2 linked regions of the Ammoniphilus sp. CFH 90114 genome follow. The protein of the gene in region 2 interacts with the protein of the main gene of each other region in a pairwise test. Links are inferred from orthologs where the notes say so. Each region holds a gene or a part of one and is shown on either strand. Other genes may lie near its edges.

Region 1 (8,733 bases), on a different replicon or contig from region 2:
GTTGCGATAGTTCCACGTAAAACCCAGAGCTCGAACTCCAAGACGGTATAAGGTTCGCAGATTCACAATATTGCCTTGCAAGGCGTCTGCACCCTCTAAGGTTAATAATCCTCCACGGATGCTGCTACCTTCCTTCATGACCGTGTCTAAGTCTTTTGCTTTATATATAGGCATTAGTTTACTTTCTTTAACGACCTTCTCATGGAAGATGTCAACCATCTGCAAAGCCGTATCAAAACGGAGCTGAACAGGGGTTTCTGGATAAACAAACATAGCAAAAGCTTGAACTGCTACATTAGATCTTTCCATAAACGAATACTGCACTTGCAACTTTTCATTAGGTGCATAAAAAGATAGGGCCGGCTCTTCCAACAACTTAAGTAAAGCATCACAATGAGCATCGATGATTTTCACTCGAGCATCCTCCTAGGGTTGGCAATATTGCAAACATAATGAAAAACCTGCTTATTCATGAAGAACAAACAGGTTTTACCTTTATATATTATCATAGAATATCATCTTGGCTCTACAATAAGCTTTATAGCCGTACGCTCTTCTCCATCAATTAATATATCTGTAAATGCTGGTATGCAAATAAGATCGACACCACTAGGAGCTACAAATCCTCTTGCAATAGCTACCGCTTTGACAGCTTGGTTAAGCGCACCTGCTCCGATCGCTTGGATTTCAGCTGCACCACGTTCTCGCAGCACCCCGGCAAGCGCACCAGCTACAGAGTTAGGATTGGACTTTGCTGAAACTTTTAATACCTCCATGATCTAGTACCTCCTTGAATAATTGTAGGATTATTACCACTGCTACTATATTCACTAGAACTCCTAAACATTCCACTAACGATTCTTGATCTTTCTAAATTTTCAATTAATTATTTAAAAATTAAATCACCCCTTACTGCTCAAAGGGGTGATCCTCATCAATCCGAATCGGCATAATCTTAACCGCTTTACCTGTTTGAGGATGTAAATCAATGACTACAGCATTTAATTGATTACGTCCTATTGCTACTTCAAAACGAACAGGTAATTGCGTTAGAAATTTTTTTAACACTGCATCTGTTTCCATTCCTAGAATGGAGTCATAAGGGCCAACCATACCTACATCCGTGAGGTAAGCTGTTCCTTTAGGCAATATCCTAGGATCCCCTGTTTGCACATGGGTATGAGTCCCTATAACAGCTGACACCTTTCCATCAAGAAACCATCCCATAGCCTGCTTCTCTGAAGTTGCCTCCGCATGAAAGTCAACAAAAATATATGGAGTACGTTGCTTTATCTTTTGAATGAGTTCTTCTGCAACACGGAAAGGACAATCGAGAGGAGGAAGGAAGGTTCTTCCCATCAGGTTTACAACGGCTAACTCATATTGATTAGATTTGATATAAGTATACCCAGCACCTGGTGTTTCCGGAGGATAATTAGCTGGGCGCACTATCTTCGTTTCATTATCGATGAATTCAAATATTTCCTTATTATCCCATGTGTGGTTACCCATGGTTATCACTTGGACACCAACTTCATAAAATGATTTTGCAATCGTGCCCGTTATACCTCTGCCACCAGCAGCATTCTCTCCGTTTACCACAGTAAACAATGGTTGATATTTTCTTTTCAACTTAGGAAGGTACTCAATAAGCGTATCCCTTCCACCTTTCCCAACTATATCTCCGATAAATAGTATTCTCATGGCTTCACCTCAGTTTATCATTTTCCTTCTTTTTTCTGTTTATTCTAAGGTTAACCACATTGGGCAGCCCTATAAATATTTATAAATTTTTCGCAAACGCTAATAGACCAAAAAAATAAAGTGGCTCTTAGCCACTTTATTTTGCATATTCAACAGCTCTTGTTTCACGAATAACCGTTACCTTAATATGGCCAGGATAATCCAATTCACTTTCAATTTGCTTAGTAATCTCTCTTGCCAATCGATGTGCTTCCAAATCATCTACAACCTCTGGCTTCACCATAATACGGACTTCACGTCCTGCCTGGATCGCATACGACTTCTCCACCCCATCAAAGGATTCTGAGATTTCTTCAAGCTTCTCGAGTCTCTTGATGTAAGTTTCAAGCGTCTCTCTTCTCGCTCCTGGTCTTGCCGCAGAAAGAGCATCAGCAGCAGCTACCAACATGGCAATAACATTATCAGCCTCCACATCTCCATGGTGGGAAGCAATCGCATTAATGACATGAGGGTGTTCATTATACTTCTTGGCTAATTCTACACCAATTTCCACATGAGATCCTTCCACCTCATGGTCAATTGCTTTACCGATATCGTGTAACAAACCAGCACGCTTAGCAAGGATGATATCTTCACCAAGCTCGGCTGCCATCAATCCGCATAAATGAGCAACTTCAATAGAATGCTTAAGCACGTTCTGACCATAACTTGTACGATATCTTAATCGACCCATGATCTTAATTAAATCAGGGTGTAATCCATGGACTCCCGTCTCAAAGGTAGCTTGTTCTCCATATTCTCGAATTCGCTCATCCACTTCACGTCTAGACTTTTCAACCATTTCTTCAATACGTGCTGGGTGAATACGCCCATCAGCTACAAGCTTCTCGAGAGCAGACTTAGCAATTTCCCTCCGAATTGGGTCGAAGCCTGATAATATAACCGCTTCTGGTGTGTCATCAATAATTAAGTCAATTCCAGTCAATGTCTCAAGGGCACGTATATTTCGACCTTCTCTTCCGATAATTCTTCCCTTCATCTCATCGTTCGGTAGAGACACAACAGATACGGTTGTTTCGGCCACATGATCAGCTGCACAACGCTGAATAGCCGTTGTAATGATCTCTCTTGCCCGCTTGTCAGCTTCTTCTTTAGACTTTTGTTCAATGTCTTTTACGAGTATCGCACACTCGTGCTTAACTTCACTCTCAACTTGAGATAGGATAATGGACTTCGCTTCTTCTCTTGTTAGTCCCGATATCCTCTCTAGTTCAACTTTCTGAGTATTATAAAGTTCTTCCACTTTGCTTTGCAATTCTGAGATAGCTCGGTCTCTTTTTTCAAGTTCGACTTCTTTCCTCTCAAAATTATCCAATTTGCGGTCTAGAGTTTCTTCCTTTTGCAGGACACGTTTTTCTAAACGCTGAACCTCATTTCGTCTTTCACGATTCTCTTTCTCTGCTTCGGTGCGGACTTTATGCACCTCGTCCTTCGCTTCAAGAATTTTCTCTTTCTTAAGCGCTTCAGCTTCCTTCCCCGCCTGATCAAGAATCTGCTTAGCAGCTTCTTCTGCACTTGAGATCTTGGCTTCTGCTATGGACTTTCGAATTAGATAACCGATACCGACTCCGACCGCCGTGGATGCAAGCAGAATGGTAATTCCTCCAATACTTAGTAGATCCATCTGTTGTCACCTCCCTGCACCTGGGTCTTAAAGTCATTTTTCAATTTACACATAAACTTTCTCATTGAATTTTAGAAATAATTGTCCATAAGGGACTCAAATAGAAGTGTTCTAAAAATCAATTTGCATCTTACAGTAGTTATAAAAAAGAGTAAAGGTGAATATACCTTTTTATTTTACTGATAGAAAGTGAACATTGTCAAGAAATTACTAACTAATTATCATGAGGTGAGCTAGGATGAGCTACACTTGGGACCCTCACTAACACATAAACTTATTCTAGAAAGTCCTCTCCAACAGTATGAACTACCTCTAAAATCAAATCCAATGGAAAACCCTTCCTTTGTAAAAATGGAACTATTCTTTTTTTCATTTCATAGAGATTGGGAAATTTCTTTTGACTACATTTCTTATAAATCCAGTTCTCAATCATTTCTCTTTCTTCTTGACCAGTGAGTTGGTCTTCAAGCGCTTGATCAGCCAAATGATCATCTATACCACGTTGAATCAATTCCATCCGGAGTAGGCTTCTTCCCCGTGGCTTTAGCCTCTTTCTTTCCTCCACCCATTGAAGAGCATAGGATTGATCATCTAGATATTTTTTATCTTGTAAATAACTTATGATACCATCAATATCCTCACGCAGAAAACCTTTTCTCTGTAAATGCTCACTTACCTCTGTCGCGGTGCGCGGGCGGTAGCTCAAAAAGCGGAGCGCATATTGCATGGCTCGGTTTCGTTCTTCTGCAATCAGTACTTCCTTAATCTCTTCTGGATTAATCTCCCTACCTTTCATTAGCCGATACTTGACTAGAATGTCCTCATGTACCGCAAATGAAAATTCATGATTGATGTAAATGTTATAGCGAGATCTGTTCCTCTTTTGCTGTTCTATAGACGTTATTATTGTTGAATCATTTCCGTGCATTTGCTGCTCATACATTGATATCCCTACTTTATCATTATATCGGCCAAAAAAGAGGAACATTTCCGTTTAACAGCGCCTCAGGCCTTATATTTATATACTCACTACAATAAAACTATTGTTATGTTATACGTAAAAAAGCAGTCCGTTCCTCCTCCGAAGAAAACGATCAGACTGCTTCTTGCGACTTCTCTTTATTCAAAATCCAGCTCTAATTCATCAAGCGCATCCTCTTCTTTATCGTTCTGAGGTTGAATTACCGGATTATCCAGGCTATAATGCTCTCTTATTTGTTTTTCAATCTCAGCTGCAATCCCTGGATTATCCTTCAAAAACTGTTTAGAGTTCTCACGGCCCTGTCCTAAACGATCACCATTAAAGGAATACCAAGCACCGCTCTTATTGACGATATCCACATCTGCAGCAATATCTAATAAGCTTCCTTCATGCGAGATCCCTTCTCCGTACATAATATCGACCTCACAAACCTTAAAAGGAGGCGCAACTTTATTCTTTACCACTTTGATCTTTGTGCGATTACCCACCATATCATTGCCTTGTTTAATGGTATCTGCACGTCGAACATCTAAGCGTACACTAGAATAGAACTTCAAGGCTCTTCCACCTGGAGTGGTCTCAGGGTTACCAAACATCACGCCAACCTTCTCACGAAGCTGGTTAATAAAGATAGCAATAGCTTTAGACTTATTGATTGCCCCTGCTAACTTTCTTAATGCTTGAGACATTAATCTAGCTTGTAAACCGACATGGGAATCTCCCATTTCTCCTTCAATTTCTGCCTTCGGTACTAAAGCTGCAACGGAGTCTATTACGAGAATGTCAACAGCACCACTTCGCACTAACGCCTCAGCAATCTCTAACGCCTGTTCACCGGTATCTGGTTGAGATAATAATAATTCATCAATATTAACCCCTAGCTTCTGAGCGTAGACAGGGTCTAAAGCATGTTCCGCATCAATAAATGCAGCCTGTCCTCCGTTCTTCTGCACTGAAGCAATTGCGTGCAATGCTACGGTTGTTTTACCGGATGATTCTGGACCATATATTTCGATGATTCTTCCACGTGGGTAACCACCTATTCCAAGACTAATATCTAAAGCGATGGATCCGCTAGGTACGGTAGAAACTGTTGTTGAAGCAGCCATCTCCCCTAGCTTCATGATCGAACCTTTTCCGAATTGTTTCTCTATTTGGCGTAACGCCATATCTAAGGCAGCTTTTCTATCAGACAAAAAAGCTCTCCCCTTCCCTCAATTAGAGTAACGATAAAAAGCTACCTGCATAGCCCTATATCCTTCATATCTATGATACCTAAAATCACGGCACTTGCCAATAGTTTTTTACAAACAGATGTTCCCTTTTGGTGAAATGCGTTCTTTTAAACTGTTAATTAAAAATTACATGATTTTCAATGTTAAACAACCAAGATGCTGTCCATAAAAAAAGACTCCCCTACTAAGGAGAGCCTCTCTTAAGCCAGCAGGCATCTATGCTTTCGCGCCTCTTGGTTTTGCAGGTTCTACATTCACCCTCGCACCCTTAATCCTGGATTGACGAAGGGCCTCGTAAACGAATGGTGCTACTTCTTCAGTCACTTCAAAGAAGGTAAATTTTTCAAAGATATCGATACGTCCAATAGACTTAGAGGAAATCCCAACCATTTCTGACACTTCTTTGACTAAATCGTGCGGTTTAATGTCTACATTTCTTCCTACGTTCATAAAGAAGCGAACCATGCCTTTAGTGGCTCCAGTTTCTCCAAAGTTATACACTTCCTCTTCTTCACCTACTTGAAGCGAGGAGGAAAAGGCCGTGTAGAGAGCTGCAGAGGCAATTCTTTCCAGAGGAAACTTCTGTGAAAGTTCTTCTACGATACTGTTAAATAGGGATAAGTCCACATCTTGTGACAATAAAGAAACCATTTGATCTCTCCATTGTCCTTGTTGGCGCTCAGCAACCTCCTCTAAAGTAGGCACGTTGCGCGGCTGTATTAAAGATTTGGTTACTTTTTCAATCGTAATTAATTGCTTCATCTCTCTAGGAGTAACCAAAGTTAGCGCAATTCCCTTACGCCCTGCTCGACCGGTTCTTCCAATACGATGGACGTAGCTCTCTGGATCCTGAGGGATATCGTAATTGATAACATGAGTTACATTTCCTACGTCAATCCCTCTAGCAGCGACATCTGTAGCGACAAGCAATTCAATGGTTGAATCACGGAAAGCTTTCATCACGCGATCTCGTTGGGCTTGACTAAGATCCCCGTGTAGTCCATCCGCCATATAGCCCCTTTCTTGAAGGGCGTCAGTTAGTTCGTCTACACCGCGTTTAGTACGGCAGAAGACAATTCCTAACCCTATATCCTCACTGTCTAATATGCGACATAGACTTTCCATTTTATTGCGTTCTAGAACCTTATAATAGACTTGATCAATAAGAGGAGCGGTAACTTCTTTTCGATTGATGGCAACCGTTTCTGGGTCAGTCATATATCGTCTAGACAGATCTTTTATTTCATGTGGCATTGTTGCTGAAAATAATAAAGTCTGTCTAGTATTAGGCGTATGCCCAAGAATTTCTTTAATATCATCGATAAAGCCCATATCCAACATTTCGTCCGCCTCATCGAGTACAACCATACTTACTTCGTCTAGACGAAGGGTTTTTCTTCTCAAGTGATCTAATATTCTTCCAGGAGTCCCTATAACGACTTGAACACCTTGTTTTAATGTACGGATCTGATGACCAATGGATTGCCCACCATAAATAGGAAGTGTACGAGTACGCTTATACTTAGAGATTTTTCGAAGTTCACCCGAAACTTGAATGGCTAATTCACGGGTTGGAGTGAGTACAAGGGCCTGAACTTTAAGTTCGTTGGTCATTTTTTCGATGAGTGGTATTCCAAAAGCTGCCGTTTTTCCTGTTCCTGTTTGAGCTTGGCCTAACAGGTCTTTACCTTGAAGAATGAGAGGAATAGCTGAAGCTTGAATGGGAGATGGCTCCTCAAAGCCCATATCATGAATGGCTCTATGTACATTGCGATGTAGATCAAAATCTGAAAAAGTAATCATATTTTACCACCTTGTATTCAATTAATTTCGTTTCGTTCTTTTAACTGCTGGATGAGTAAGAAAAGACTATTTTTAGCAGCTCGAATTTGGATTCCTTCTCTTGTTCCAGAAAGTCGAAGCTCTAACGTTTCCTCACCGAATGCTGAGGAAATACCGATATAAACCAGTCCAACCGGCTTTTCTTCCGTTTGTCCAGGACCAGCTACTCCAGTAATCGATAAACCAATATCTGCATTCAACTTCAGTCTGACCTGCAAAGCCATCTTTTCAGCAACAGAAGCACTAACCGCTCCATCTTGATTAATTAAGCCTGAGGGGATATCTAACAACAACTCTTTAGCTTCAGCTGAGTAGCTCACAACTCCACCAACGAAAACTTCTGAAGAGCCTGGTATACTTGTAATCAAACGGCTAACCAGTCCACCAGTGCAGCTCTCTGCTAGAGCTAGCGTCAGCTTTTTTTCTTTTAACAGGTCAAAAGCAACACTCTCTAAAGTATCTTGGTTATATCCGTAGACATATTGCCCTACGCGACTATAGATTATCGACTCTAATTGGTGAATCATGTCATTAGCTATCTCAACCGTCTTCGTCTTAGCAGTTAACCGGATGGTCACTTCCCCTTCACTTGCTAACGGAGCAATTGTCGGATTAGTTTGATTATCAATAAGATCTAGTAAGGTTTCTTCAAGTGCCGACTCTCCAATTCCAAAAAAACGCAACACCTTAGAGTGAACAATCTGCTCATCTGGGAACAGCGTTTGTAGATAAGGTATACCATAAGAATCAAACATTGGATTTAATTCACGCGGCGGACCAGGCAATAAGATATAATGGAGCCCTTGCGCCTCTATGGCCATTCCTGGGGCCATCCCATGGTCATTGGGTAAGACTGTACAGCCATCGATAACCATCGCTTGTTTGCGATTATTCTCAGTCATAACAATACCGCGTCGAATAAAGAATTCTTCGATTCGCTGCATGGCTGTTTGGTCCAATACTAATGTTTTATGAATGCACTTAGCAATGGTCTCCTTAGTTAAATCATCCTTCGTTGGACCTAAGCCACCTGTAAAGATAATGATCTGGGAACGGCTCTGAGCCGCCTCTACGACTCTTCTAAGCCGATCTGTATTATCTCCGACTACCGAATGATAAAGGACATCCACTCCAAGCTCGGCCAGCTTCTTAGATATGTATTGTGCGTTTGTATTGGCGATCTGACCTAGTAGAAGCTCCGTACCGACCGCGATAATCTCCGCTCTCATTTCCCCTCACCCCTTTTTGTCTAACTAAAATCTATAACATGCTTATTTTTAACAAAG
Region 2 (8,663 bases):
GATTTTCACGGGCTCGCCCATATCCAATACGAAGATCTCTCCGCCTTCGGCGAGAGCCCCGGCTTGGAGAACGAGTCGAGAGGCTTCCGGGATGGTCATGAAGTAGCGCTTCATCTCGGGATCGGTGACGGTGACTGGTCCGCCTTTTTTGATTTGTTCTTTAAACAACGGAATGACGCTTCCTCGACTGCCTAATACATTCCCGAATCTTACGGCGACAAAACGCGTATCACTTCGTTTATCGAGATCCTGAATAATCATCTCGGCCAATCGTTTCGTCGAACCCATGACATTGGTCGGGTTCACGGCTTTATCCGTGGAGATCATGACAAAGGTTTCAACGTGATGTACATCCGCGGCATCCGCGACATTTTTCGTTCCGATGATGTTGTTCTTCACAGCTTCTTCCGGATTACGCTCCATTAGCGGAACGTGCTTATGCGCAGCGGCATGAAATACGACATGAGGCTGGTGTTTCCCCATGATGTGAAACATCTTTTCTCGATCTTGGACATCGGCAATTTCGGTTATGTATTCTACGTCGTTGACGTTATTGGCCTTTAACTCCAATTCAATGGAATGAATGCTGTTTTCTCCATGTCCAAGCAAAATTAAGGTTCTCGGTTTGAATTTCGATACCTGACGACAGACCTCAGATCCAATGGATCCCCCGGCTCCGGTAACGAGGATAACATTCCCGGTGAGGTATTCAGCTATCGAATCTGAATCGAGCTGCACGGGTTCTCTTCCAAGTAAATCTTCGACCTGGACATCCCGGAAATCACTCACAGCGACTTTCCCGGTCATAAGGTCTTCAATCATCGGAACAATTTGGGTTTTGGCGCGGGTTTTATTGGCTTCCCCCACGATCAGATTCAATTCTTTTTTATTTAAAGAAGGAATGGCAATGATGATATTATCGACTTCCAACTCTTTCACTACGGTTTCGATCTGTTCCCGTCCACCCATGACTGGTAGACCCAAGATCTCAAGTTTATGTTTGGTAGGGTCATCATCTATAAAAGCGACCGGATAAAGCTCGGCGTTCGGATTTTGCTTCAGCTGTCTGGCGATCATCGTCCCCGCTGCACCGGCTCCGACGATCAGAGCTCTCTTTTTGTGACTGTTATCCACTTTGGACACATGACTATCTCGATACAATCTCCAAGAAAAACGAACGCCACCGATGAAGATGATATGCATCATCCAAGTGATGATCATGGCCCGATAGTACAACTCTTGAACGAGAGCAAATTGTACAAGGAGCGCAATCAAAATGGAAAACGTAACACCCTTAAAGACGGATATCAGCTCCCCCACACTCGCATACTTCCATACACGCTTATATAACTTGTAGCGACTAGCAAAATAATGATGACTGAAAAATAAGACCAAAGAACTGACGGCAATCACGAGCCCCGGCCTCTCTTTTGGCACCAGGATATAATGGCTCACATAGATCGAGCTGAGGACGATGATCGAATCAATCAAGATCAACGTTAGTAACCGCTTTTGGTAGGTCAAGGCAACCTGCCTCCTCACTGGGTGTTTTATGTCTGTTTTTAGATAATTATGTATTATTTGTATAATATTTCACAAAAGTAAAAAGGATAAATCCTCTTCCAAAAGGAGTAACCTTTACTCTCTTGGGAAGAAAATCCATCCTCGTGAAACTTGGCATGGAGCTCTCTGACTTGCTTCATCCTTATATATGTTGTATATTAAACAATCAAGAAAGCACTTTCACAACTTGTCTTTACCTTTAAAAGATAAATATTAAAGAATATCGGGCATCGAACCCGCCCTCACACCACACCACCGACCAGTCAGGTCTAAGGAGATCTTCTCCCACAGCGCAGCCGAGTGCCTACATCGATAAAGGATAGTAGACATTACCTCACTTGCTTCAGCAAGCATCTAAAATAATCCTAAGAACTTCTTCCTGATCTTTTCCGGGGTATGAACCTGACACTCTTTACCTGTGATGATCTTCTTCGCGGAATCCTGAAACCAGTCTACATATTCTTGGCCGAACTTCGCTTTCACCGTTTCATAGGCTTCACTTAAGATGACACCCCGACTTCCGGTATTGTGGGCATCCGAAGCAATGAAGTGCACTAAATGATGGTTTATCATATCAAAGCAACTCTTCTGAATCTTCTTTCCGAACTTCCCGGTTACACTAGCAGCGGTAAGCTGAGATAAGGCTCCTTGCTTGACCAATCGATAGAGTAGATTCGGGTTTTCTCTCATTTCCTTATTGCGTTCCGGATGTGGAATGATCGGTATGTATCCAGCCAGTTGAATCTGGAAGATGAGCTTCTCCAGATATCTAGGTACATGGTCATGAGGCAATTCTAAAAGAATATGTCGATGCTGGTCATTGAAGCTAAGCAATTGATTATTCTTTAAATCTTCCGGCACTTCTCCGTACACATGAATCTCCATTCCAGGAAGAAGGGTTAGAGGAATCTGGTGCTCTTTTAGTAAGGCATTCGCTTCTTCAAGTCGCTGGATGATCTTCTCCGGCGGATTCGTATACACATGATCCAGATGGTGAGGTGTCGCCACCACGGTCGTAATCCCATCAGCAACGGCTTGTTTGGCCATCGCCATCATATCTTCCGGATTCTGGGCTCCATCATCCAAGCCGAACAGGATGTGGGAATGAACATCAATCATAGACTTTCCTCCTAGAACATAAGTCCTATTGTCTAGAAAATATCACAGTTAAACGAAAGTTTCAATAGATTCCTATATATTCAATATAATGGGAAATCTATTTAAGGAGGAGAGTAGAGATCAACCCTCTACTTCTTCGCTCCATAATAATAGTAATAGTAGCTGTCCCCTTTGATCTGCTTGTTGTTCAGAACAACCCCAAGGATATTGGCTTTCGCATTTTCAAGCTGTTGTTTGGCCTTCACCGCAATCTCGCGGTTGGTCATACCCGAATTCACGACGAGGATCACACCGTCCACTTTGGAAGCCAGGATCTGAGCATCGGCTACCGCGATTAACGGTGGTGTATCAATGAGGATCTGATCATACTGGACACTTAACTCCTCTAGGAGTCTAGTCATGACCTTAGAATTCAGCATCTCGGCTGGATTCGGCGGAATCGGACCCGAGCTCATCACATCCAGATTCGGTGCTTCGGTCGCTTGAATGACATCTTCTAGTCGATCTTGTCCCGCTAAATAGGTGGTCAACCCTTGACGATTCGCCAGGTCAAACGTATGGTGAACCGTGGGTTTACGCAAGTCGGCATCAATTAAGAGAGTCCGCTTCTCGGATTGAGCCATCACGACTGCCAGGTTCGCTACGGTGGTGGATTTCCCTTCCGATGGACCGGTACTCGTGACCATTATGGTCTTCAACTCGCGATCAATCCCGGCAAATTGAATATTGGTTCGTAGCGTCTTATAGGCTTCCGAGATCGGAGACTTCGGCTTCTCCATTGTAATGAGATTTCGCTTTTGACTTTGAAGTGGCTTCTTCTTAAACATGGAGTTGCTTCCCTCCTACCTTGGCTTCAGCGGCTCCTCTGTCCCGCTCCTCTTCTAGCTCATCCATGGTCGCAATGCTTCCTAATACCGATAAGCCAAGGATGCGTTCGATGTCTTGTTCACTCTTTAGGGTGTTATCGAGGTACTCTAGTAAAAACACAATTCCAACCGCTGTCATTAAACCAACCACAAATGCAATCACCATATTCAGGAAGGGTTTAGGCTTGACAGGGCTATAGGTTTCCTGAGACTTGGCTTCGGCCAAGATCTGGACATTGTCGACGTTCATAATGGTTTGGATTTCGGTTTGGAAGGTACTGGCTATGCCATTGGCTATCAGTATCGCCTTCTCCGGATCAGGATCACTGACCGTAATCGACATGACCTGTGAATTTTGTACCGCGTTGACCTTGATCTTATTGCTAAGCTGACCCGCGGTCATCTCAAGACCCATGTTCTCAATCGCTTTTTCCAACACTCTTGGGCTCTTAATAATGACATTATAAGTTTCGATTAATTTCAAATTGGATTGGATATCACTAAAGTTCGGAACCAACATCTCACTCTGGCTTTCTTTCTTATTGACAAGCAGCTGGGTGGATGCTTCATAAATGGGTGTAATCACAAAGAAACTGACTAGTCCACTCGTCACGGTCGCCATTAAGGTTACCAAAATAATGATGACAAAACGTTTCTTTATGATTTCTACTATCTCTCTTAAATCAATCGTTGTTTCTTCCATTAGTATCTCCTTCATATCGAGTATTTTCTATGTATTCTCATTGATTACTTACATTATACGACAGGAATGGACATTATACACTACTTTCCTCCTAGATTCCCTACGAGGTATTTCATGGAACGATATCAATATACCATAGGATAGTCCTAAAAAGTAACTATTGTGTTCGACATTTTTCGCTAATTATCCGCGATTAACTTAGTTTTTCAACACAGATTTTACTATTTTTGACAACAAAAACATTATAACGAATAGAACCAAAGTATACCAGCAAAATTATCCGGTTCTAGGACAATAGGCACAGGTTAGGTAAATTGTGGTTAAAGGTGCTGGCGATTGAACTAAGGAAGCCAGCGGGATATGTTTCTATTACTAGAATTATAGGGTCTGAATTAAACAAAAATGAAAACAGGGGTCAGACCCGCCATAACCGAACCGGATGGGGAGTCAGACCCCTGTTTTTTTTAGGAGATAAGACGAGGTGACTATAAGCAAAGGGGTCAGACCCCTTTGAGTCATCCTATATGGTTAAGGCTGGCCTGTTTTTTTATCCAACAGCAGGCTAAGATTTTTCAATTATAAGAATGGGGTGTGCCCCCATTCTCCCCAAATCAAAGAGGTCAGACCCCAAAAAATTCGTGGGAGTCTGACCCCGGCTTTTTACTCAACAGCAAGCTAGCTTTCCTACCTTTTAAAAGAATGGAGTCTGACCCCATTCTCCCCCCTTTCTCCTTTTAAGTCTACTAATAAATCTTATTAATCACCGTCGCTGCCTCTGCCCGGTTCAATACGCCGTTCGGTCGGAAGGTCTGATCCGGGTAGCCGGTAATGATTTGGGATTGGACGACGGCTCCAATGAGTGTTTTATTCTTGATCTGGTTCTGGTCGCTAAAGGAGAGCGCGCTTGCGTCTCCTGTCAGCTTCATCGCTCGAGCGATCATGACGGCCATTTCCTCTCTGGTAATTGGTTTTCGAGGTTGAAAGTTCGATCCAAATTCACTTGGGACGATGATGCCTTGTGCGATCGCGGTTTGGATAAAGGAAGCTGCCCAGTAATAGGTTGGGATGTCGTTAAACGTTCCCTGTCCAGCTTGCAGCGTGTATCCTTTGGCTTTGACCAGCATGGTGACGAATTCTTCTCGATTCACGGTTTTTTCAGGGAGAAACGTTCCGTTCTCGTATCCTGACACGATGCCGTTCTCGAAGAGTCGATTGATGGCTGCTTTTGCCCAATGGGCTTGGGTATCCGATAAGATCAAGGAGAAATTCTCCATATAGCGGTCATTGATATACACGGCGTAGTCTTGGTTCGGCACCAAATTCGTGAATGACGCTTGAAAATTACTGGATGGCGTGGTTTTGACGATTTGATTTCCCGTTTTCAACACGACTTCCACGGTACCAGTGGTTCCTCTCCATTGAAGCAGAACGGATCTCTTCGTGAGATCCTTCCTTACCGAGAAGTTCGTCACCTTGTCCTTCAAGTCGGTACGGATCGCTTGGATGTACGTCCCATCTACATAGACCCGGTATTCGGTGTTATCCGTTAAGCCGGAGAAGGAAATGGATTGTCCTGACGTTGACTTTTCAAAAAGGGTTCGGTTGCTCGCATCTCGGAGCTCAACACGGACCGTTCCGGTAGACCCTTGCCAGGTAAATTCGGCCGTCGATTCAGTTTTGGATTTGACCTTGAAATCTCGGATGTCCTGAGACAGCTTGAACCGATCCACGTACACGCCTTCAATATACACATTGTAAGTGGTATTCGGAGAGAGTCCGCTAAAGGTGATCGCGCGATTGGACGTACTGCTATACTCTTCTACATCGTCTCTGCTCCCGTCGGTGAGCTCCACATACACCGTTCCCGATGTTCCCGTCCAGGTTAATTCGACTTTCGTACTGCTTAGCGGGTTTACCCTGAAGTTCTGCACATTCACATTCCCGACCAAATCTCGTATCCGGAAGTCATCCACATATCGATCGTTGATATAGACATCATACCTTGTATCATAGGAAAGACCGCTAAACGAAGCACTTCGATCGCGCGTCCACTCGTCATCTTCCTTGGAGTTTCCACGCCTAATCTCCACGTAGGTGTCTCCTGACGTGCCGCTCCAGGTGAGCTCTACTCTAGAGGTTCCGGTTCGTCTCACCTTCAATCCACTGGCTTGTCCTGAATGAGAAAGAACGGTCACTTCACAAGTCGCGGTCTTTCTCCCACTGTCTGTAGTCGCCGTGATCGTCGCTCTGCCTGGAGCCACAGGGGTGATGACACCATTGTTCACTCGTGCTACAGCCGCATCACTGGTAGACCAGGTTACGGAGCGATTCGTTGCATCTGCAGGGGTGACTGTTGCTGTTAAGGTGGTTGTGCCACTGTTCAGAAAGGTGCTCAGGCTGGTTCGGTTTAACTCGATCCGTTCCACCGCGACTCCTGTCACGGTTACTTCACTCGTTTTGGTAATTCCACCCTCGGCAGTGGTGGCTATAATCATGGTCTTGCCTGCCTTGAAGGGCGTGACTACCCCCTTCTGATCCACGTCGGCTACCGCTCTATTCGTGCTGACCCAGTTGACCTGTTGATTGGTGGCATTGGCCGGTTTAACCGCAGCGGTAAGCGTACCCGTCGGTCCCCCAGAAGTCAGATTCAACGTGGGAGGACTTAGTTCTAGATCCTTAACGGGTCCATAGACTTTAATTTCGCGAAAATCGGTTTTTCCGCCCTCCACCGTGCTGACGATGATCGTCGTAGTTCCTGCTGTAATCGGGGTTACCACGCCCTCCGAGTCCACCTTGGCGACTGCTGGATTCGTCGACGTCCATTTGACCGCTGAATTGGCCTCTGGAGGGGATACTATCGCCTTTAGCTCTACCGTCTTCCCCTCTTCTAGCAGCGGGACGGTATCCGGAGTAATCTTGACACTCGTGACCGAAACGGTGGATGCTAGCACCGACGCATGATGAGCGAATGGTAGAAAAAAGAGAAAGAAGGATACAAATAAAAAGCGATATATCAACCCACTGTTATAAGCGTTTAGCATACTGTTTCTCTCCTTACAAATCGATCTATTCCCCTTGACACAACAGACGAGCTTCCCTCTTCTTTTCTGTCAAAGGGACTCTCTTTATCATAGCAAAACCTTCCAAATTGAGCTATGAGAGGTTGGGGAGAAGAGAAAAGTAGAGATGACTATAAGCAAAGAGGTCAGACCCCGTTCTTCTCCATAGACGGACATACGGTACCTTGTTTCGTCCAAAACTACCTTCTTGATCAGGCTAAAGGACATAGAATCCTCTACTTCCTCGATTTACATCAAAAAGTAGCCTCATCCTTTCAAATAAAGGACCCCATGTCCGCTAGAACGTCAAAATCCCACTTTGTGGCCCGGATAGCGGATCGTATGTCCGATCACTTCACAAGGAAGAGGCTGCCCCTTAGGGACCGCCTCTTCCTTTCGTTACTCACTTGTTGAGGTAAATCGATTCCTTGCCGTTTGAAGATCCGTAATCGGTTGTTGCATGTCAGGAAGCGTAGAATCTCCACTCGGTTCGGTTCCCTTTACGAGCAACTTAAATTCACGCATGTATTTTTCATAGCGATTGGTTAAATAAGCGGTTAAGCTCACGACCGTATCCGCCACAGGTCGGGTGACATGCCCATCCAGACCGATAATATCCGATTGGTCGCTTGTCCACGTGATTTTTGCTCCGTGTATGCTTCCGATCGATGGTAAGTAGACATCACCCGTAACGCTTTCGGCAGAATCTCCTGGTGTAAAACCAATCTCTAAAGAATAGGCATCATCCAAAATCGCATACCAATCCTCGACGATCATGTCGATGATTAAGGCAAAGGTCGATTGGATATGATCCCGGTCATGGTATGGCTTATGTTCGATGAGGTATTGTCCGATGATCTCAAGCTCATAGTCTTCCATGGCTGAATAATACTCATGATCTAGATGCAGGTAAGGAGACTTGATGGCCCCAAGCATCTCAGGCACCGTCGTTGCTTCATTGACAGCTTTCACTGCGCTAGCTTCACTCCCGTTTCCATAGATTCCCCTTACCGCCATATCGACGAGGTCTTGAATCATCCATCGATTCCACACTTCCGTTCCCCTGCTGCTATAGACCGCCTGAGCAACCGATTGCTGCTGGGCGTCGGATAGAGAGTAATACGGGATCAGCTGCAAGGCAAGGTCCTCTGACTCGATGGCGAGGCGGAGGCTGGCTATATCCGCTGCCTCATTCACGGCGTAGACGGCTGCCGCAACGCTCTCCTCCATTGGCAATATGTCTAACGTCACAGCGTCTGTAGAATAGCCGTCTTCGATATAAACCACATGCATTCCCACAGGTAGCGCATTAAGGTAAGACATCTGCAAGGCAAACTCGTTCATCGCTTCATC

What was found.
Region 1: the proteins of EIZ39_RS23460 (region 2) and recA interact in binary tests that used the Bacillus subtilis proteins (3 or more experiments, as listed by UniProt). The link is inferred for Ammoniphilus sp. CFH 90114 from one-to-one orthologs.

The regions. Positions count from the first base shown.
Region 1 is NZ_SDLI01000001.1:561,799-570,531, reverse strand. What follows is about bases 3,538-6,465. They hold recA (recombinase RecA), read right to left. Parts: upstream 5,567-6,465; coding sequence 4,508-5,566; downstream 3,538-4,507. Other genes in these bases: EIZ39_RS02950 (DEAD/DEAH box helicase), read right to left, coding at 5,822-6,465; EIZ39_RS02960 (RecX family transcriptional regulator), read right to left, coding at 3,663-4,331. Also shown: EIZ39_RS02980 (dipeptidase), read right to left, coding at 1-414; stage V sporulation protein SpoVS, read right to left, coding at 516-776; EIZ39_RS02970 (TIGR00282 family metallophosphoesterase), read right to left, coding at 910-1,704; rny (ribonuclease Y), read right to left, coding at 1,841-3,388; more of EIZ39_RS02950, read right to left, coding at 6,466-7,408; EIZ39_RS02945 (competence/damage-inducible protein A), read right to left, coding at 7,426-8,676; pgsA (CDP-diacylglycerol--glycerol-3-phosphate 3-phosphatidyltransferase), read right to left, coding at 8,697-8,733. UniProt on the Bacillus subtilis protein: Multifunctional protein involved in homologous recombination, DNA repair and competence.
Region 2 is NZ_SDLI01000017.1:37,392-46,054, forward strand. The notes cover bases 2,377-5,234. They hold EIZ39_RS23460 (YveK family protein), read right to left. Parts: upstream 4,252-5,234; coding sequence 3,502-4,251; downstream 2,377-3,501. Other genes in these bases: EIZ39_RS23450 (tyrosine-protein phosphatase), read right to left, coding at 2,377-2,682; EIZ39_RS23455 (CpsD/CapB family tyrosine-protein kinase), read right to left, coding at 2,811-3,509; EIZ39_RS23465 (S-layer homology domain-containing protein), read right to left, coding at 4,995-5,234. Outside these bases: EIZ39_RS23445 (polysaccharide biosynthesis protein), read right to left, coding at 1-1,524; more of EIZ39_RS23450, read right to left, coding at 1,918-2,376; more of EIZ39_RS23465, read right to left, coding at 5,235-7,292; EIZ39_RS23470 (S-layer homology domain-containing protein), read right to left, coding at 7,710-8,663. UniProt on the Bacillus subtilis protein: Required for YwqD kinase activity. May bring YwqD and its substrates into contact. Probably involved in the regulation of capsular polysaccharide biosynthesis.